DNA from 3 places in the Anoxybacillus andreesenii genome. Region 2 is predicted to be linked to each of the others. Evidence: a T-box and tRNA genes for the amino acid it is inferred to sense, from the RefSeq annotation. Region 2 holds a T-box; the other regions hold tRNA genes.

Region 1 (4,191 bases), on a different contig from region 2:
GGAAGTTAAGCTTCTCAGCGCCGATGGTAGTTAGGGGCTGTCCCCTTGTGAGAGTAGGACGTTGCCGGGCGATAGAATATTCTATTAGTGTTATTCCGCGGTAGCTCAGTGGTAGAGCAATCGGCTGTTAACCGATCGGTCGTAGGTTCGAATCCTACCCGCGGAGCCATAAGGAGAGCTGTCCGAGTGGCCGAAGGAGCACGATTGGAAATCGTGTAGGCGGGCAAAACCTGTCTCAAGGGTTCAAATCCCTTGCTCTCCGCCATAATTATTTTGTTTAGGCCCCTTGGTCAAGCGGTTAAGACACCGCCCTTTCACGGCGGTAACACGGGTTCGAATCCCGTAGGGGTCATTATTTGGAGGATTAGCTCAGCTGGGAGAGCACCTGCCTTACAAGCAGGGGGTCGGCGGTTCGATCCCGTCATCCTCCACCATGATTTTTTGCAAAGCAAAAGATTTCCTATAATATTATCGCGGGGTGGAGCAACGAGTGTTACTTCATCGAATAAACTGCGAGTTGTACCGATTGAGCTGCATCTTGAATCAGCTTACTGAAATCGGGACAGTCATATGGGGATTTAAGAGCATGGAAAAAATTCATAAATAATATTATCGCGGGGTGGAGCAGTCTGGTAGCTCGTCGGGCTCATAACCCGAAGGTCGCAGGTTCAAATCCTGTCCCCGCAATCAAGGAAGCTTATATTTCCTTTCATTAGTTTTACTTTGGTCCGGTAGTTCAGTTGGTTAGAATGCCTGCCTGTCACGCAGGAGGTCGCGGGTTCGAGTCCCGTCCGGACCGCCATTATAGTAAAAGAATTGGCTCAGTAGCTCAGTCGGTAGAGCAATGGACTGAAAATCCATGTGTCGGCGGTTCGATTCCGTCCTGAGCCACCATTTTTTCATAATGTATGGCTTTAGCTTGGAGGGGTAGCGAAGTGGCTAAACGCGGCGGACTGTAAATCCGCTCCTTCGGGTTCGGCGGTTCGAATCCGTCCCCCTCCACCATATAGTTTATTTATGATAATATAGGGGTATAGTTTAAAGGTAGAACGAAGGTCTCCAAAACCTTTGGTGTGGGTTCGATTCCTACTACCCCTGCCAATTTCATAATGGCGGTCGTGGCGAAGTGGTTAACGCATCGGATTGTGGCTCCGACACTCGTGGGTTCGATTCCCATCGATCGCCCCATACATATTGGGCTATAGCCAAGCGGTAAGGCAACGGACTTTGACTCCGTCATTCGTAGGTTCGAATCCTGCTAGCCCAGCCATTTGCGGAAGTAGTTCAGTGGTAGAACACCACCTTGCCAAGGTGGGGGTCGCGGGTTCGAATCCCGTCTTCCGCTCCATATTGTTTTTGGCGGCATAGCCAAGTGGTAAGGCAGAGGTCTGCAAAACCTTTACCACCGGTTCGAATCCGGTTGCCGCCTCCAGATGATTTTCACACGTTATTTAGAATAACGTTTTTTTATTTATGGGACTAATTAATTTGTAACATGGAATATACGAGTATGATAAGATTTAATCTATATGATTAAGTCTTTTTTTATAAATTGAAATAATTGAAGATTTCAATTAAACGCAATTTTAGGGGTTGTGGATTATGAACATTGAAGATATTTATGGCAATTTGCCAGTTTTAGAAACACCAAGGTTAAAACTAAGAAAGGTTACAATGGATGATATAGAGAATATGTTCTCCTACGCAACAAATGATGAAGTATCTAAATATGTGACCTGGGATACACATAAAACGATGGCAGATACCGAAGAGTTTATCCAGTTCGTTCTGCAGCAATATGAAAGCCATAAGGTTGCACCATGGGCTATTGAATACAAGGAAACCGGTCAAATGATAGGAACCATCGACTTCGTCTGGTGGAAGCCGTCACAGCATACTGCAGAAATAGGATATGTGATTTCTCCAGAATATTGGGGAAAGGGCATAACGACTGAAGCTGCAAAAGCCCTCGTTCAATTTGGATTCGCCAACATGGATTTGGTTCGTATACAGGCTAGATGTTTTGTAGAAAATATCGCCTCGCAGCGAGTGATGGAGAAAGCTGGTATGACTTATGAGGGCACCCATAGAAAAGGAATGTGTGCAAAGAATAGGTTTTGGGATATTAAGATGTATGCCATTTTAAAGGAAGATTTTTTTCAATAACTAGGAAACAAGTAATCTATTTTTGGGGTGGAGTTTGATTGAGTTATCAAGAAAATGAATTGACTATAAGACCAATTAAAGATGATGATTTAGAAAGATTGTGGGAGCTTATCTTCAAAGAGGAATCCCCTGAATGGAAAAAGTGGGATGCCCCATATTATGAACTTAAACAAATATCATTTGAAGAGTTTTGGGAGCAGAGGGCTACCTTTGCCAATCCAGATAATCGTTGGGCTATTGTGATTGCTGGAGAGGTTATCGGAACCGTAGGCTACTATTGGGAGCATGAGCCTTCTAAATGGCTCGAAATGGGGATTGTCATTTACGACCCAAAATATTGGAGTGGTGGTTATGGGACCAATGTGATACGCCTGTGGATTAATCATTTGTTTCATACCCTGCCTCTCGTTCGGGTAGGCTATACTACATGGTCAGGAAATGAAAGAATGATCAAAGTAGGAGAAAAGCTCGGCATGAAAATGGAGGCAAGGATTCGCAAGGTTCGATATTATAATGGTGAGTATTACGATTCTATCCGAATGGGCTTGCTTCGGGAAGAGTGGGAAATGAATCAAATTTTCCACAAAGATAGATAAATTTCATTCCTAAAAAAGCTCATTTTCAATTGACAACAACTAAATATCATGATAAGATATTCTTTGTCTTGAGATACTAAATTGTTGTTCTAGAATAACAATTGTTCCACAGGACATTGATATCATGCCGGTGTGGCGGAATAGGCAGACGCGCACGACTCAAAATCGTGTTCCGTGAGGAGTGTCGGTTCGACCCCGACCACCGGTATCAAAAGAATAAAGTAGGTTCGTTTTAATAAAGTTTAAAAGCTCACAAACGTTGATACACAAATGTTTGTGGGCTTTTTTATTTGATATGATTCCGATAGAAAAAGATAGGAATTGATTTTGAATTACACAAAAATTACACATTACTAAATTTGTTTTACACAAGTTTTTACACAAATTTTTATGATTGAGAGAATGAGGTGAACTTTAATGAATAGTGAAGAGTTTGAAATAATAATGAAACAGCGTCCACATGTGGTTTTACTTGGAGCGGGAGCAAGTGTTGCTGCTATCCCGAACGGAGATAAAAAAGGTAAGCAGACATCAGTAATGGCTGGTTTTATTGAAAAATTAGGAATGACAGATAGTATTAATGAAATTAGACTGCAGACAGAAAGTGATAACCTTGAAGATATATACTCAGAATTGAAAAGTCGTCCTGAGTGTGAAGCTATTACTCTAGAACTAGAGAAAAAAATCTATAGTTATTTTTTTGATTTTGAAATACCAGATGAACCAACTATTTATGATTTCATGCTCCTGAGTTTAACAAAAAAAGATTTAGTTGCTACTTTTAATTGGGATCCCTTACTTCTTCAGGCATATAAGAGAGTATACCAGTATACTGATAATTTACCCAAATTAGCTTTTTTACATGGGAACGTTTATGTTGGTATCTGTCATGAACATAAACGCGGTGGTCTTATTCAAAACAATTGTCCGATCTGTGGGAAATCCTTTGAACCTACAAATTTATTGTATCCTGTAAAGGAAAAGGATTATACTAACGACATCTTTATAAGAGATAATTGGAATATTACTAAGCATTATTTGAAGAGTGCATATATGTTTACGATATTCGGGTATAGCGCACCTAAAACTGATGTTTCTGCAATTGAATTGTTGAAGGAAGCTTGGGGTACGGTGGAAAAAAGAAATCTTGAGGAAATTGAAATTATTGATATTAGACCGGAGGAAGAATTGAGAGAAACGTGGGATGAGTTTATACATACACATCATTATAAAACCCATACAGACTTATTTAGTTCTTCATTAGGAAAGTTCCCTAGACGTACATGTGAAGCAACATTTGATATGTTAATGAATGTGAAATGGTTAGACGGTTCAAAAGGATTTAAAAATGAAATGAGCTTCGAGGATATCGGAACATACATCAATAATTTATTGGTTGAAGAAAATAAGAGGGGGAAAATTTTGAGCA
Region 2 (7,951 bases):
TCCTCGCCGCGAAGCTTCGCTTTTTTAATTTTGAAATTTCCAGGGAGTACGGCACCGACTGTAGCCACTGCGACCTTTTGTCCTTTATCAACATTCGGAGCGCCACAAATGATTTGAACGGGCTCTTCTTCCCCAATATCAACGAGACATTTGTTCAGCTTGTCTGCATTCGGATGCTGCTCTCTTTCTAGCACATGCCCGATGACAACCCCTTTTAATCCTTCGTTTAAGGTTTCTACCCCTTCAACCTCAATCCCGCTTTTTGTAATTTTATCGGCAAGCTCGGCAGGAGTGATCCCTGAAAGATCCACATATTCCTGCAGCCATTTATATGAAACGAACATGTCATTATCCTCCTATTTATTCACTTACATGAAATTGTTTTAAGAAACGGATATCATTTGTATAGAAATGTCGAATATCCTCAATACCATATTTCAGCATCGCGATTCGCTCCACTCCCATTCCAAACGCAAACCCAGAGTATTTTTTTGAATCAAAGCCAGACATTTCAAGCACATTCGGATGGACCATGCCAGCGCCTAGTATTTCAATCCAGCCTGTCTTTTTACAAATATTGCAGCCACTTCCTCCACATTTAAAACAAGACACGTCCACCTCTACAGAAGGCTCTGTGAACGGGAAGAAGCTTGGACGTAGACGAATTTCTCGGTCCTCACCAAATAATTTCTTCGCAAATACCTCTAATGTGCCCTTCAAATCACTCATGCGGATATTTTCATCGACGACAAGCCCCTCAATTTGCATGAATTGATGAGAATGGGTCGCATCATCATTGTCACGTCTATACACTTTACCAGGACAAATGATTTTAACAGGCCCTTTTCCATGATGCTTCTCCATCGTTCTTGCCTGAACCGGTGAAGTTTGTGTACGCATTAAAATCTCTTCGGTGATATAGAAGGAATCCTGCATATCACGAGCTGGATGGCTCTTTGGCAGGTTCAGTGCTTCAAAGTTATAATAATCCTGCTCCACTTCAGGACCTTCGGCTATGGTATAGCCCATCCCAATAAAAAGATCCTCAATTTCTTCGACGATACTTGTAAGTGGATGGTGGTTTCCTGACTTGATCGGACGGCCAGGCAATGTGACATCAATCGTCTCAGAAGCTAGCTTTTGTTGAACGGCTTCTTGTTCCAAAGTCACTTGCTTTTCTTCAATGCTTGAAGAAATCGCGTCTCTCACCTCATTGGCAAGGGCCCCCATTTTCGGACGCTCCTCCGCCGAGAGCTTGCCCATTCCTTTTAAAACCTCTGTAATTGGACCCTTTTTCCCTAAATAAGATACACGGATATCATTGAGTTCCTTCAAATCAGCCGCATTTTGAACCGCTTGTAGAGCTTCCTGCTGGAGCTCCTTTAATCGTTCTTGCATGATTCATATCCTCCTTTTAATATGGGTTTCGCAAATTTAATGGGATTTCCGCAAATATAATATATAGGTTTTTTCGCAATTATCCGAGGAAAAACAAAAAAACCTCTATCCCAATAGAAGGGACGAGGTTTCATTTCGCGGTACCACCCTAGATTAACCATAAAAATGGCTCACTTCATTTGGATAACGGCTCGCGCCGATGCATCTTTACACCGAAATGCGGAAATCTTGCATTCAATGGTCCCGATGCCAACTCTGGAGGTGAACTTCACTTACTTTTTCTATAAAAATGCTTGCAGTCTTAGGCATTTTCTCCCTAAATAGAGCGGGTAAGCTACTTTTCTCCGTCAATGTTTTTCAAGTATGTATTTTGCTGTACATTATAGTACATTAACACAATGGTTTCAACCTTTCAAGTAGTATAAAAGGATTCCTGTAGCAACGGCTACATTCAGTGATTCACTTTTTCCGAAAATGGGGATATAGAGATTCCTTTCTGTCAGCCGAAGCAATTCTGGATTCACACCGCTTCCTTCATTTCCGACTATGAGAGCGAACGCACCTGGTGGCTCAGTTTCCGTATATATATGTCCGTTTTCCAAGGAGGTTCCATATACTTGAATATCCTCCTCGCCTAATTTCTCAATCCATTCCTTAAGATCGCCTCTTATAACCGGAAGATGAAAATGGCTACCCTGTGCCGAGCGAATGACCTTTGGGTTGTAGGTGTCAACACTTCCGGTACCGACAATCACTCCATCCATTCCTGCGGCATCGGCTGTTCGAATCATGGTCCCAAGATTACCGGGATCCTGGACAGCATCAATCAATAAGAATTGTTTACCGTCAAATTTTGAATCCTTTCGCACTGCTTCACAAACTGCAAGAACTCCCTGCGGTGTTTCGGTATCACTCAGCTCACGAATAATCTCTGAAGTGACGGTTGTAACTGGGGTAGAGCCATAATCCCATCTCTGCGGTATTTCCGTTCCTTCACTAACAATCAAATGAAGAAGCTGATTTGCCTTCAGGGCTTCCTCGACGAGGTGAAATCCCTCTACAAGGAAGGTTCCTGTTTTGTCACGTTCCTTTTTCGTTAACAGCTTGCGCCACTGCTTGATTTGCGGATTTTGGGCGGATTGTATGTATTTCAAAGCGATAAATGCTCCTTTTCCTAATTCTTTTCGTTCCCTCATTATACTTTATCTAGCATAACCTTCTCAATTCTATAAGCATAATTCATCGAAAACTGGAAAATCATATTAGCGAAGTGATTTTAAAAGGAGTGTGTCCTGATGAATTTTGACTTAAGAAATGCGATTATTCACAACGTTTCTGGCAACTCGCAAACTGAATTACGAGAAACCATTGTTGACGCTATTCAAAACGGAGAAGAAAAGATGCTGCCTGGATTAGGTGTTCTTTTTGAGGTAATATGGAAAAACTCTTCTGAGGAAGATAGGAAGGAAATGCTTCAAACATTGGAAAGTGGCTTAAAATAAGTTTTTTGTATCCGTTTATTTAAGTATGATGCCCATTCTCATTGATTATTGAGATGATGGGCATCATTCCCCCACTTTGATGACCTACACACCTTTTTCTCCACACCAACGGGCACCATTCTCTGCAAGCCTACTAAAAAAACAAACCTCAGTCAAAAAACTGAGGCTCGCATCACTTATTCAAACGTAATCTTATTAACCGTATCTTGGTCAAGTCTCTTAATGACCTCTACGATTAATTTAACCGCATTCTCGTAGTCATCACGATGCAGCATTGCAGCATGTGAATGGATGTAGCGGGTAGCGATTGTGATCGCAAGAGATGGAACACCATGATGGGCTAAATGAATGGAACCAGCATCTGTTCCACCACCAGGTACAAGATCAAATTGATATGGAATATTTAATTCATCTGCAACTCCCGTGACAAAATCACGTAAGCCCTTATGAGAAACCATGGAAGCATCATATAAAAGAATTTGCGGACCTTTGCCCATTTTGCTCATCGCTTCTTTTTCCGTAATTCCTGGCGTATCCCCTGCAATCCCTACGTCAACACCGAAGCCAATATCAGGATTCACCGCATGGGCAGCCGTTCTTGCCCCTCTTAAGCCAACCTCTTCTTGAATCGTACCGACTCCGTAGACAACATTCTCATGCTGCTCGCCCTTAAGCTGCTTCATCACATCAATAGCAATCGCACAGCCAATGCGGTTATCCCATGCTTTCGCAAGCAGCATCTTTTCATTGTTCATGACCGTGAATTCAAAATATGGAACAACCATATCCCCTGGCTTCACGCCCCACTCTGCAGCTTCCTCGCGGCTACATGCACCGATATCAATGAACATATCCTTAATCTCAACTGGCTTTTTGCGAGCTTCTGGCGATAAAATATGTGGTGGTTTGGAGCCAATCACTCCTGTGATATCGCCCTTGCTTGTAACGACCGTCACTCGTTGAGCAAGCATGACCTGAGACCACCAACCACCAACTGTTTGGAAACGGAGGAAGCCTTTTTCATCAATTTGTGTGACCATGAAGCCGACCTCATCAAGATGACCAGCCACCAAGATTTTTGGTCCGCCTTCTTTTCCAACCTTTTTGGCAATTAAGCTTCCTAAGCCATCTGTCGTAACTTCGTCCGCGTAGGGCTCTATGTATTTTTTCATAACCTCTCGTGGCTCACGCTCATTGCCGGGGATTCCCTTCGCATCGGTTAAGTCCTTTAACATGATTAATGTTTCATCTAATTTTGTCATTATTTCGACTCCCTTAATATGTATTCGGATTCATTATAACGAAGAATCGTTGCAAAATTCAATTAGTAGCCATCATGCTGCCTTTTATAATTTACTTCATTTTTCTTAATGTATGCCTCTTTAATCTCATCGTCCTCAAAGCCTAATAGACTTGCAAGCAACAAATAGCTTCCGAACATCCGCTTGTAATTTTCCTCGGAACGCTCCCCTCGAAAAGCATGAACGGCCTCATATACCGCTAAAAATTGTTCGTTCACATAAAGTCCGTCAGACTCCCTGCCTGTAATTTCCGCAATCCTATCAAAGTCACACTCAATCCCTAATGAAAGCATGAAATGAACCCCATCGACAAATTCCTCTAAAACGACATCCTCTGGAGACGATGGCTTTAAGCTCCAAAACTTAAAACATCTCGTTTCATTTGCTAGCTCGCCAAGCTCAACCAGCAGGGCTAATATTTTTCGATCAAATAGATCTTCATTTTCCAATCCATGCTGTTTTTCAATATGTTGGTCCAAACCTCTTTGCATCTCAAACATTTCTTTCAGCTTCATCCATTTCCCCCACTTTTTTTCAACTAGGTTTATCATATAGAAAAAAAGGCAAAAAATAAATGATCCGAAAATGAAACTTTTTCTTTCATCAATCGTAAATGAGGAAAAAGGATTGGGGGATTAGTGTACGATGTGGGTAATTCGTCTTCTTCTATTTGCACTCATTATTTTTTTGATTTATAGCACCGTCAAATATTTACTTAATCCCAAACGGAAGCTTGAGCTCGCCCATGAGCAAAAAAGGTTTTTCTTTTTAGATAATAAAAATGTTCGAAGAAACTTTCTAGTTACGTATAAAGGGGTTTTATTTGAAGGGGAAAAATATTTAGGGACAACAGCAAATGCCTTTGAAGTGGTAAATGTATTTATTTGGCCTCATAAAGTGGCAGATTTAAATGGGCTTGTCCGCGAGGATTTCGAGTTTATTGAAAAAAAGGTGCTCGACAGCTATCCAAATGCTGCGATTGACTGGAAGAGTCCCATTCATGAATTTATGAATAAAAACTACAAAGCCAATACTCCGTTTAAAAAAGAGTAAACGTTCGGATTCCCCGAACGTTTTTTTCATGCGGTTGCCTTGAAGAATTCCTTCCATTTGATATAAGAAGCTGCTTAACAGTTGTGTCTTTCAAGATGTACGCATCTATTAAAGCTTATCGGATTTAACCCCAATTATGACAAAAACAGGTTCTCACCGATTAAAATTCTACAAATTTGTTCTATTATAAAACTCCTAACGAATAAATTGCATAGCAAGTTTTATCGTTAGGAGTTTTATAAGTATTTAATAGACATAGAATATCTAAATAATCCTATGTAATAGATCGTTGATGATTAGTTACTTCTCCAATCAAGAATTGCTTGTACAGGGTCGCCTTGAAAAAGATCACTACTAAACTCTAATCTTTCATTATTTCCAGATGTAGTTACGCTATGAAGCTCGTACACATTTCCACCATATACATCTCTTTTCCAGGTACCGTTACCGTCGGAACCTTTAGTGCGAACATCTAATTTAACACCTTGAGTTGCATGTAGAGCTAAACCAGCCTTAGCGCCACTTGTTGCTTTTGTTTGATCTTTAGTTTCACCACCAGTTTTACTATGAGATGGAACATAAACACTTATGTTATATTGCCAGGAAGTTCCAGCTTGTGTAACAATGGCCCCTGATATTAATAGTCCTAGACTTAAAGCACCAGCTACCAAACTTTTTTTCATATAAATTCTCCTTTCCATATTTTAGGTACAATTAAATTATTACATAATCTCACATATTTTACAATAAAAATAAGTTTTACATAAAAATGGTAGAGTGGTATAGTAAAAAAGAGAATTAGATCGGACGTTTAAAGGAACAAAGAGAAAGGATGCTATTCATGAAACAATATTCAATTGGAAGAGAAATTAAATACAAACTACGCTTTAGTACTATTTTAATTTGGCTAGTAGTCATATGTTTACCCATAATCTACTATTTAGTGGCTAGAAAAAACTACGAATTCAGAGATTCATTAGACGTCTTTTCTTTTATGATGGAAGTTGTGGCACTATTTTTCCCTATTGTTGCTACACTAATTTATTTACCTTCCTTTTCTGAGGAATTAAAAAATCGCTTTTTAGTTTATACACGTATAAGAATTCCGTTAAAGAAATTGCTCTTTATGAAATTTTTAACAAATTTTATACTGTCATTTAGTTTCTTTTTTATCTTCATATTATTCCTTTTTATTCTAAGCTTTCACATTTTCCCATCTCTAGGGTTGGCTCACTTACAGCCCGAAGCATACCTTTTAAATGAAATGACAGTTAAAACAGATGCCTATACACGTTACACTTTTACACAGCTTTTGGAATATGGAGCTTTTACCTACGGCCTAATATATTCCTTTTGGGTGGGACTAAACGCTGCTATATATGCTTCAATTGGTTTTCTACTGTTAGTTTTGGTTCCAAACAAGTTTATAGCTATGACTTTTCCGACATTAATTTATTTAATCGGCAGCTATTTATTGAGTGTGGGTAATCTTCGAATATTTCGATTTATAGATTCTATCTTCCCTTACAGTTATATACAACAACCCATTTGGACGGCTATTGTTCCATTTATAGTATTGAGTTGTTTAAGCTTATTTTTATTTCTTCACATAAGAAAAAACATTAATCAATTGGATGATTTTATATGACTAGGATAAAAAATATAATACAAGAATTTTTAAAATGGCAATGGACTTTATGGATTCTTTTCCTTTTTCTTTATACTTGGAAATTGAAATCTAATCTGATGGGGGTTCAAAGTGTACTTGGAGTTTCGATTAATCTATGGGATTTCATGTTGGAATTTTTTGTTAATCCTTTACTATTTATTTATTTTTTATTTCCTATTTTCCTCATCTCATTCTGCAAAACCATTCTGCAAAATGGGGAATATATGATTTTACTTAGATTGCACAGCTATAAAAGATGGATTTTCTTTATGGTTGGTAAAGTTATACCACCTATAATTGTATTCTTATTTATTTGGGTGCTTGTAAGTCTAATAGTTTCCTTACCATCTCCCTTACAACTATCATGGAGTGAGTATGCTACAAATGATTTTGGCATGAATTATCTGGTTTTTGAATTGCAACAATACTTTATCCATCCTTATATTGCAGTATTGCTGCAAATAATACAGTATTTTGCTTTTTTAATCACCGTTCACGTTGTTATATCAACATTCTACTTAATTTGGCCAAAAAACAGTACGCTAATAATTTTGGCAAGTAGCATCTATTTCTTAACAATCATTACCTATAAAATGTTTAATGATTGGGATTGGATTCAAATTTCTAATTATATTTTCACTTATTATAGTATTACTGATCTCAATTCAGCTTATCTACCACTCTTATTCTTATTTATAATTTTTATATCTTGTCTTTTAATAATAAACCTATTTAAAAAATAGAGAATTAGGATGGAATAACTATGGTAAGAAACACCTATCAAAATATTGTTGCTTATTTAGCTCTTTGCTTTTTCGGCATACTATTCACTGTGTTTGGGACTGGGAGTTCGCAACTTTCATCTGTTTGGGACCTACTATATCTTAGTTTTTATGGCTTAACTGGCCAGAGATTTTCTATCATTTCCTTTTTATATTATTGCATTGTTTTCTTAGGATTCGCTTATTTGTTTCAAAACCATTTAAGTATTGTTTTAAACGAACGAATTTATTACCAATTAATACGTT
Region 3 (7,951 bases), on a different contig from region 2:
GTTCCGGTAGACGCACTTCGAGACATTCCTGCTCCATCGCCTCTTTTATCATTTCCACCACATAATGATGCTCAATTAAATTCTTTTGATCATTTAATAGAATTTGACCGAGCTTTGCATCCTCATCCTCTGTTTTGCCTCTCGCTATAGAACCAGCAAGGCATGTAGAAAACAGTTGGTTGCCTTCTTTCTTAACCAATCGTTCTGGGGAAGCCCCTAAGAAACAATCCCCATTTGATTCAAAGGCAAAGATAAAGCTACCTTTTTGTTCCTCAAGCAGTTTGTTAAGAACACCTTCTATCGAAACCTCATCATGAAAAATCAATCTAAGCTCTCTTGCTAGCACAACCTTTTTTAGCTGGCCATTTTTTAATTCCTCAACAAGATTTCGAACGGAGTTTTTCCATTCACTAGGATGGACAACTTCCTTTTCTTCTATAAGCCTTGATTTTGCAAATGGTTTCACTAGAGATGCTAGTGATAATAATGAGTGACGCTCCTCAAGAACCTGATCAACGATGGATAGCTGATCATGTTGGGTACAAATGATGTTCGTTGTCAAATAAGCTTGCCCTTCAATGATCGAAAGCAAATATTTAGGCACATGAAACAATGCATCTGGGTATTTTGACCAGAGGCTTGTCTTTTCTTTTAGGGGGTCAAAAGAAAAACCTCCAAACATGATAGGCCCCGTCCCCATTTTCTCCTGCTCTTTCAGGATAATGGCTTCACTGATTAAGCGATTCCATTCCATTTGTGTTTCAGTAAAACGCTCGTTTCCATTAATCGATTGAATCTGTTTGCATGTCCCCATTCCTACTAGGACCGTCTCCTCAGTAGGATCCTTCCAAAAGAATCGTTCCCCCATATACTTTTCTATTCCTGCCGCAAAAAAGGAAAGAGGCTCTATATGATCGACTTTTTGAACTTCACTTACTAATACGGGAACTAAGCTTGTTTTTGCTCGTCCTAATGCCTGCTCAATTCCTATTTTTAGCTCCGTATTTAGCAACGTTACCAAAAAATCCCCTCCAATTAAAAAAGGCTCTATTCAAATAAAGCAATGTGTATATAAATTCTAAATAGCCACCATAAAAATCATACCAGTCTTTGCTCGGTTTATCTAGATTTCAAACCTATTTTAAAATACACCTCAACCTCATGAAATGTCAATGAAAGCTACAAAATCGACCTAGTTTTTTCCTTATTATTATATAATACTGCTTCATTGGCTATTCAGGTCCTATTACACCTCCATGGCAATTCCATCCTCGAATAACTGTAAAAAGACATTGACACTCTCTGTCAGTTTGCCTAAACTTGAATTTGGATGTTATCAATATTGGATTGATAATATAGTTATTTATATAGATATCATGCTTTTTTTAGGGGGAGAAAAGATGCAAACAGAAACGAAAACTAGTTATAATCCTGTTACTCCCAACAAAGGCTGGAAGGTCTGGTGGAAGCTGACAAGGCCTCATACACTAACAGCTGCTTTTGTTCCGGTCCTATTAGGAACTGCTTTAGCCATTCACGAGACAAAGATTAATCTAGGGCTATTCTTTGCCATGCTAGTTGCCAGTCTACTCATCCAGGCCGCTACAAACATGTTTAATGAATACTATGACTATAAACGGGGCTTGGATAATGAGGAGTCAGTAGGAATTGGAGGTACCATCGTAAGAGATGGTGTAAAACCAAAAACGATCATGCAAATTGCCTTAGGTTTATATGGTGTTTCAATCTTAATCGGTGTTTATATTTGTATGAATACCTCATGGTGGCTTGCTGCCATCGGGTTATTTTGCATGATTATTGGCTATCTCTACACCGGTGGTCCACTGCCAATTGCCTATACGCCATTTGGTGAAATTTTTGCCGGCTTTTTCATGGGAATGGGCATCATTCTAATTAGCTTCTATATTCAAGCTGGAACGATCACGGTAACAAGCATTTTAGTATCGGTTCCAATCTTCATACTTGTCGGAGCTATTTTGCTTTCAAACAATATTCGTGATCTCGACGGTGATAAAGAGTTCGGACGAAAAACCTTAGCTATTTTATTAGGTCGAAAAAAGGCCATTTACTTATTAGCTAGTATGTTCACTGTTTCATATATATGGGTATTTGTCTTAATGATGATGAGCTATTCATCCGCATGGATGGCCATTGTCGTACTCAGTGCACCGAAAGCTATCCAAGCAACCAAAGGCTTTATCGGCAAAACGATACCGATCCAAATGATGCCTGCGATGAAGGCAACAGCACAAACGAACACGATATTTGGATTTCTATTATCAATCGGATTATTTTTAGACTACTTCATTTAAAAAAGCTTCTGGGGAAACTCCCCAAGCGTTCTCTTCTGGGCAGAAATAACATATGAATTCACAATAAATTAGCAAAGAAAAAACTGCGATTTTATATTAAAGTGGACCCCATGTCAAGGACACTTTGAAAAAAACTACTAACTTTTATTGCTCCTTCCTCTTATGGTTGTTCCATAGGAGGAGTGGTGACAAGTTCAGGCACACGCTCAAAACTAAGAACGTGTGCCTTTGTTATCCATTAGAAATATGAAGAGACATTATTTATCAAGTTTGAAAGCATTAGAGTTTTCTGTTTTTCAAGAAGAACATACCTTACGAACCTACCCCAATTGGATGGTAAGATATTTTGAATCTCTAACAGAAAAGGAACAATGGAAATACTTTCTCGATTATCGGAAAGTGGCTGATCAAATGCTATCCGAATCATATCTTATCGATCAATTAAAATGGATATTAAAGTTTCCATCCATCGAATTAGAATATGATTTATACGTACAGGCTCTATTAGACCCTGATTTTTACGAAGGGGACGTCTTTCGGCCAGGAAAATGGGACAAACTACATGAAAAATATGTAACACGATTCCAACAAGAAATTAGTCTTGTAGGGGGGCAACAGCAGGAAGATTTGGTGTCTTCACAAGATGAGCCAGAGGATACACTCCCGTTTTAATAAAAGCTGCATATTGATTAGGGGATAACTTTGCGAGATCCCATTGATACCGTTCGTTGTTGTAATAATCCATATAGTCATCGATTTTGATAGAAAGAGATGCAAAAGTAAGTACGCTGCTCAAATTCCCTAGCTCGTCCTTCATGTGACCAAAGAAAGATTCTTGCGGTGCATTGTCCCAACAATTCCCTCGACGTGACATGGATTGCCTTAATTCTTTATCATTCAGCAGCGATTGAAATTGCACACTGGTATAGTGTACGCCCTGGTCGGAATGGATCAGGGTTTTCTGTTTTCTAGGAATCGCGTGATGTTCAATTAATTGTTCGATCATTTCTAAAACAAAATCCACTTCCAAGGATTCACTCAGTGCATAAGAAAGAATTTGATTGGTAAACGAATCTTTGATAGTAGCTAAATAGGCTTTCTGACCTCGTCCAAAGTAGAGATAGGTAATATCCGTGAGTAGGACCGTTTTGGGACCATGGGCTTTAAATTGGCGATTTAAATGATTAGGCTTCGTTGCATGTTCATGCCTAGCTTTGGCCATTCGTTTATAAGGATTAGGTTTTCTAATCGGACATACGAGGTTATATTTATTCATCAGTCGTTGAATCTTCTTACGGTTCATCACGATTCCCATTTGAAGCAAACGCATATAGATGCTTCTTGATCCCTTCGCATATCCGCGATATTGATAGACTTCTAGAATCAATTCAAAATCAGCGCGATCTTGTTCCTCTCGCTCATTACGTCGCTTTTCCTGTTCCAGCCATGCATAATAGCCTGAACGAGAAACGTGGGCAATGTCACAGAGCCACTTGATATTCAAGAGGTTATCGTCTCTTTCCGTTAATTTTTGGATTAGTTGATATTTTTCTTGGGCAAAGCTTTGATTGCTTTGCGATTGATAAAATTCATTTTTTTTAAAGCTTCAATTTGTTGTTTTTGTAAGGCGACTTGATGTTTGAGATAGGCTATTTCCTCACTAGGCGTGCGCTCTTTCGTTTGAGGACGTCCAGAATGTTGGGTGCGTAAATCCGTAAAACCTTCTTTTCTATTCGACATTTTCCGTATCCTGCGAGCAAAGTTATCAATTCTTTGTTTACCCACTACCTTTGTATCAAAGCCAGCTTCCCTAAAAATTTGTGTGGGAAGTTTCCCGCGGTGCAGTTCATCCATAAAATGTTGCTTAAAGACCTCGGAATACGTAATGGCTTTGTTGGAGACTTTATCCACGTAAGGATTCCTTCTTAATTCTTCTAGCTGTTCATCCGAAAAATAATGCACCCCCATATTATCAACTCCCGCTTATAATGATTATAAAATAAGTATACGACAAAGAACCCTATAAAACAGAATGGATAAGTAGTTTTTTATCCGTGTCTATTTTATAGGGTCCAGTTTATATTAAAAATCGCAGTTTTTTTTCGTTATTTATCAACTGTTTACCGTGTTTGAAAAATAAACAGAAAAATTCCGTTTATATCGGAAAATATCCATATTTCCCTAAAAATAAGGGGAGGTTTTCCGTTTACCTTATCCAAACCTTTGGATTTTGACCTATTTAGAGCGGTTAATCGGAATTTTTCAGCTTATATCTGCTTCTTAAGCCTCTCTCTTATGCATTAATCGGAAATTCTCCGCCTATGAATATCATACCTTCACAAAAATCCACAATGAATAACAATGCGAGTAAGTGTGCGATTTTGTATGCGATTTACTTATTTTATACCCTTCCAGAGAACCCGTTTAGGAAACTTCCCCAGAAGCTTTTCTTAATTTGGATATTTTGTTTTCAAGAAATGAACCGATTGTTCGATTAATTCCTTCAGTACATCTATGTTGATATCAGCTAGCTTATTTATGTAGACACATGCTTTGCCACTTGTGTATTTTCCAAACCTCTGCAATATCTCATCTCTTTGATTATCTCCAGTTGCAAAATATAAACTAATTTTGGCCTTCCTTGGTGAAAAGCCAACTAACGGTGCATCGCCCTCATGACCGGAAGCATACTTGTAATGATAGGAACCAAATCCAATAATACTAGGCCCCCACATTTTTGCCTCATAGCCCGTTACTTCCGAAAAAATTTCTAATAACTTGTAGGCATCTTCTTTTTTCTTTGGACTTTCTACTGATTCGATGAACTCCACAACACTATTATCGGTTTCCTTTGTCTTCTGCTCGTACATTTCCTTCCACCCCTCACCAGCTTCAAGATATATCATTGTACATTCTTCACAAGAAATGATAAAGCTATAACATAATCTTTATGGACAAGTTCCTAATCATCTATATCTATTTCTGCATTTGATTTAATAATCCTTTAAAAAGCATAAAAAAGGCTGCCGACACATATTGTCGACAGCCTTTTTTATGACCCCTACGGGATTCGAACCCGTGTTACCGCCGTGAAAGGGCGGTGTCTTAACCGCTTGACCAAGGGGCCAATATGGCGGAGAAGGAGGGATTTGAACCCTCGCGCCGGTTACCCGACCTACACCCTTAGCAGGGGCGCCTCTTCAGCCACTTGAGTACTTCTCCATATGGCTCCGCGGGTAGGATTCGAACCTACGACCGATCGGTTAACAGCCGATTGCTCTACCACTGAGCTACCGCGGAATAACATTAATTATCTATACTCCCTAGTATTCCTTAGATTGTCCTCATCTCGGGAGGCTAATTCAAGTAGCAGCTCGATGAGTACAACTCGAAGCAAAATCATGATGCTTCGCTCGTTGCTCTACCACTGAGCTACCGCGGAAAAATTTATTCATGGTGGGCCTAAATGGACTTGAACCATCGACCTCACGCTTATCAGGCGTGCGCTCTAACCAGCTGAGCTATAGGCCCATATCACATTGGAGCGGGTGATGGGAATCGAACCCACGACAACAGCTTGGAAGGCTGTGGTTTTACCATTAAACTACACCCGCAAAAATGATGGCTCAGGACGGAATCGAACCGCCGACACATGGATTTTCAGTCCATTGCTCTACCGACTGAGCTACTGAGCCATTAAAGTATATATTCCTCTATTAAAACATCTTCGTCCATCGTCCTCATCTCAGAAAGATAACCCAAGAAGCAACTCGATGAGTACGCTGGATGCTATTTCTCAGAAGCTTATTCATCGTGCTCTACCGACTGAGCTACTGAGCCATAAAAAAATATGTAAATGGCGGTCCGGACGGGACTCGAACCCGCGACCTCCTGCGTGACAGGCAGGCATTCTAACCAACTGAACTACCGGACCAAGATGAAACTAATGAAAGGAAATATAAACTTCCTTGATTGCGGGGACAGGATTTGAACCTGCGACCTTCGGGTTATGAGCCCGACGAGCTACCAGACTGCTCCACCCCGCGATAATAATATAAAAGTTTTGTGATCTATGCGCGCTAAGCATACGTTAGACTGTCCTGACCTTAGAAAGCGTAAGCAAGTAGCAGCTCGGTCAGTACAACTCGTAGCTTATTCGATGAAGTAACGCTCGTTGCTCCACCCCGCGATAATAATATTTAAAAAACTTAATGGAGGAGGAAAGGGGATTCGAACCCCTGCGCGGTTTGACCCGCCTGTCGGTTTTCAAGACCGATCCCTTCAGCCGGACTTGGGTATTCCTCCGTATTATAGAAAATTATTGTTTTCCACAAAAAACTCTGGTGGACCTTGTAGGACTCGAACCTACGACCGGACGGTTATGAGCCGTCTGCTCTAACCAGCTGAGCTAAAGGTCCAATATTTTATTGGATTTGGTAGCGGCGGAGGGGATCGAACCCCCGACCTTACGGGTATGAACCGTACGCTCTAGCCAGCTGAGCTACACCGCCATATACAATTATTCGAAAAAATGGTGGAGCCTAGCGGGATCGAACCGCTGACCTCCTGCGTGCAAAGCAGGCGCTCTCCCAGCTGAGCTAAGGCCCCATCTTATTAATGGTCGGGAAGACAGGATTCGAACCTGCGACCCCTTGGTCCCAAACCAAGTGCTCTACCAAGCTGAGCTACTTCCCGTAAGAAACGCGCCCGAGAGGAGTCGAACCCCTAACCTTTTGATCCGTAGTCAAACGCTCTATCCAATTGAGCTACGGGCGCTTGGTAGTTTTTAAATTTTAAAAACTGATGCCGAGGACCGGAATCGAACCGGTACGGTAGTCACCTACCGCAGGATTTTAAGTCCTGTGCGTCTGCCAGTTCCGCCACCCCGGCAAAATTTGGAGCGGAAGACGGGATTCGAACCCGCGACCCCCACCTTGGCAAGGTGGTGTTCTACCACTGAACTACTTCCGCAATTATAAAACATTTTTTGTTATAAATGGTGCGGGTGAAGGGAGTCGAACCCCCACGCCTCGCGGCGCTAGATCCTAAGTCTAGTGCGTCTGCCAATTCCGCCACACCCGCAAATATTAATAGTATTTTCGCAAGAGCGAAAAAACATGGTGAGCCATGAAGGACTCGAACCTTCGACCCTCTGATTAAAAGTCAGATGCTCTACCGACTGAGCTAATGGCTCTTTACAATATTAGCTTGAATACTTTTCTCTGCTTAAGATTTAACTCTTAATAGCATGCTCAAAATCCTTTTGCAAAACCTGCTTAAAATCTCTTTCGAGATTTTGCGCATGCTTCCGAAGAAGCAACACAAGGAAATAAGAAGCATGGTGCCGGCCAGAGGACTTGAACCCCCAACCTACTGATTACAAGTCAGTTGCTCTACCAATTGAGCTAGGCCGGCATATTAGGAAAGTTATTGCTTTGTAAAAGCTATGGTGGAGGATGACGGGATCGAACCGCCGACCCCCTGCTTGTAAGGCAGGTGCTCTCCCAGCTGAGCTAATCCTCCATAATGATTTGCCTGGCAACGTCCTACTCTCACAAGGGGACAGCCCCTAACTACCATCGGCGCTGAGAAGCTTAACTTCCGTGTTCGGTATGGGA

Evidence for each region. A T-box is a leader RNA that pairs with one kind of tRNA and senses whether it is charged. The one in region 2 lies ahead of pheS (phenylalanine--tRNA ligase subunit alpha), so its partner is inferred to be a tRNA-Phe.
Region 1: it encodes a tRNA-Phe, which carries the amino acid that the T-box ahead of pheS (phenylalanine--tRNA ligase subunit alpha) is inferred to sense. The anticodon was not compared.
Region 3: it encodes a tRNA-Phe, which carries the amino acid that the T-box ahead of pheS (phenylalanine--tRNA ligase subunit alpha) is inferred to sense. The anticodon was not compared.

The regions. Positions count from the first base shown of each region.
Region 1 is NZ_JAUSTU010000055.1:417-4,607, reverse strand. It holds partial or broken rRNA gene rrf (5S ribosomal RNA) at 1-70, shown strand, start outside; tRNA gene J2S07_RS21520 (tRNA-Asn) at 95-169, shown strand; tRNA gene J2S07_RS21515 (tRNA-Ser) at 173-265, shown strand; tRNA gene J2S07_RS21510 (tRNA-Glu) at 281-352, shown strand; tRNA gene J2S07_RS21505 (tRNA-Val) at 359-434, shown strand; tRNA gene J2S07_RS21500 (tRNA-Met) at 614-687, shown strand; tRNA gene J2S07_RS21495 (tRNA-Asp) at 726-802, shown strand; tRNA gene J2S07_RS21490 (tRNA-Phe) at 819-894, shown strand; tRNA gene J2S07_RS21485 (tRNA-Tyr) at 922-1,005, shown strand; tRNA gene J2S07_RS21480 (tRNA-Trp) at 1,028-1,101, shown strand; tRNA gene J2S07_RS21475 (tRNA-His) at 1,113-1,188, shown strand; tRNA gene J2S07_RS21470 (tRNA-Gln) at 1,196-1,270, shown strand; tRNA gene J2S07_RS21465 (tRNA-Gly) at 1,274-1,348, shown strand; tRNA gene J2S07_RS21460 (tRNA-Cys) at 1,359-1,432, shown strand; gene J2S07_RS21455 (GNAT family N-acetyltransferase) at 1,603-2,166, shown strand; gene J2S07_RS21450 (GNAT family N-acetyltransferase) at 2,205-2,762, shown strand; tRNA gene J2S07_RS21445 (tRNA-Leu) at 2,889-2,970, shown strand; gene J2S07_RS21440 (SIR2 family protein) at 3,180-4,191, shown strand, end outside.
Region 2 is NZ_JAUSTU010000025.1:37,548-45,498, forward strand. It holds gene pheT (phenylalanine--tRNA ligase subunit beta) at 1-344, opposite strand, end outside; gene pheS (phenylalanine--tRNA ligase subunit alpha) at 361-1,398, opposite strand; T-box leader at 1,514-1,758, opposite strand; gene J2S07_RS18230 (TrmH family RNA methyltransferase) at 1,803-2,552, opposite strand; gene sspI (small acid-soluble spore protein SspI) at 2,694-2,900, shown strand; gene J2S07_RS18240 (M42 family metallopeptidase) at 3,077-4,162, opposite strand; gene J2S07_RS18245 (dUTP diphosphatase) at 4,225-4,716, opposite strand; gene J2S07_RS18250 (sigma-w pathway protein ysdB) at 4,847-5,254, shown strand; gene J2S07_RS18255 (hypothetical protein) at 5,551-5,937, opposite strand; gene J2S07_RS18260 (hypothetical protein) at 6,096-6,902, shown strand; gene J2S07_RS18265 (hypothetical protein) at 6,899-7,666, shown strand; gene J2S07_RS18270 (hypothetical protein) at 7,687-7,951, shown strand, end outside.
Region 3 is NZ_JAUSTU010000040.1:15-7,965, reverse strand. It holds gene J2S07_RS20640 (isochorismate synthase) at 1-1,021, opposite strand, end outside; gene J2S07_RS20635 (1,4-dihydroxy-2-naphthoate polyprenyltransferase) at 1,401-2,333, shown strand; gene J2S07_RS20630 (hypothetical protein) at 2,562-3,005, shown strand; gene J2S07_RS20625 (IS3 family transposase) at 2,929-3,870, opposite strand; gene J2S07_RS20620 (HTH domain-containing protein) at 3,870-4,301, opposite strand; gene J2S07_RS20615 (DUF1801 domain-containing protein) at 4,784-5,203, opposite strand; tRNA gene J2S07_RS20610 (tRNA-Glu) at 5,389-5,460, opposite strand; tRNA gene J2S07_RS20605 (tRNA-Ser) at 5,465-5,555, opposite strand; tRNA gene J2S07_RS20600 (tRNA-Asn) at 5,559-5,633, opposite strand; tRNA gene J2S07_RS20595 (tRNA-Ile) at 5,788-5,864, opposite strand; tRNA gene J2S07_RS20590 (tRNA-Gly) at 5,874-5,947, opposite strand; tRNA gene J2S07_RS20585 (tRNA-Phe) at 5,956-6,028, opposite strand; tRNA gene J2S07_RS20580 (tRNA-Asp) at 6,191-6,267, opposite strand; tRNA gene J2S07_RS20575 (tRNA-Met) at 6,306-6,379, opposite strand; tRNA gene J2S07_RS20570 (tRNA-Ser) at 6,546-6,638, opposite strand; tRNA gene J2S07_RS20565 (tRNA-Ile) at 6,675-6,751, opposite strand; tRNA gene J2S07_RS20560 (tRNA-Met) at 6,768-6,844, opposite strand; tRNA gene J2S07_RS20555 (tRNA-Ala) at 6,866-6,941, opposite strand; tRNA gene J2S07_RS20550 (tRNA-Pro) at 6,952-7,028, opposite strand; tRNA gene J2S07_RS20545 (tRNA-Arg) at 7,036-7,109, opposite strand; tRNA gene J2S07_RS20540 (tRNA-Leu) at 7,138-7,223, opposite strand; tRNA gene J2S07_RS20535 (tRNA-Gly) at 7,230-7,304, opposite strand; tRNA gene J2S07_RS20530 (tRNA-Leu) at 7,331-7,415, opposite strand; tRNA gene J2S07_RS20525 (tRNA-Lys) at 7,452-7,527, opposite strand; tRNA gene J2S07_RS20520 (tRNA-Thr) at 7,673-7,748, opposite strand; tRNA gene J2S07_RS20515 (tRNA-Val) at 7,781-7,856, opposite strand; partial or broken rRNA gene rrf (5S ribosomal RNA) at 7,867-7,951, opposite strand, start outside.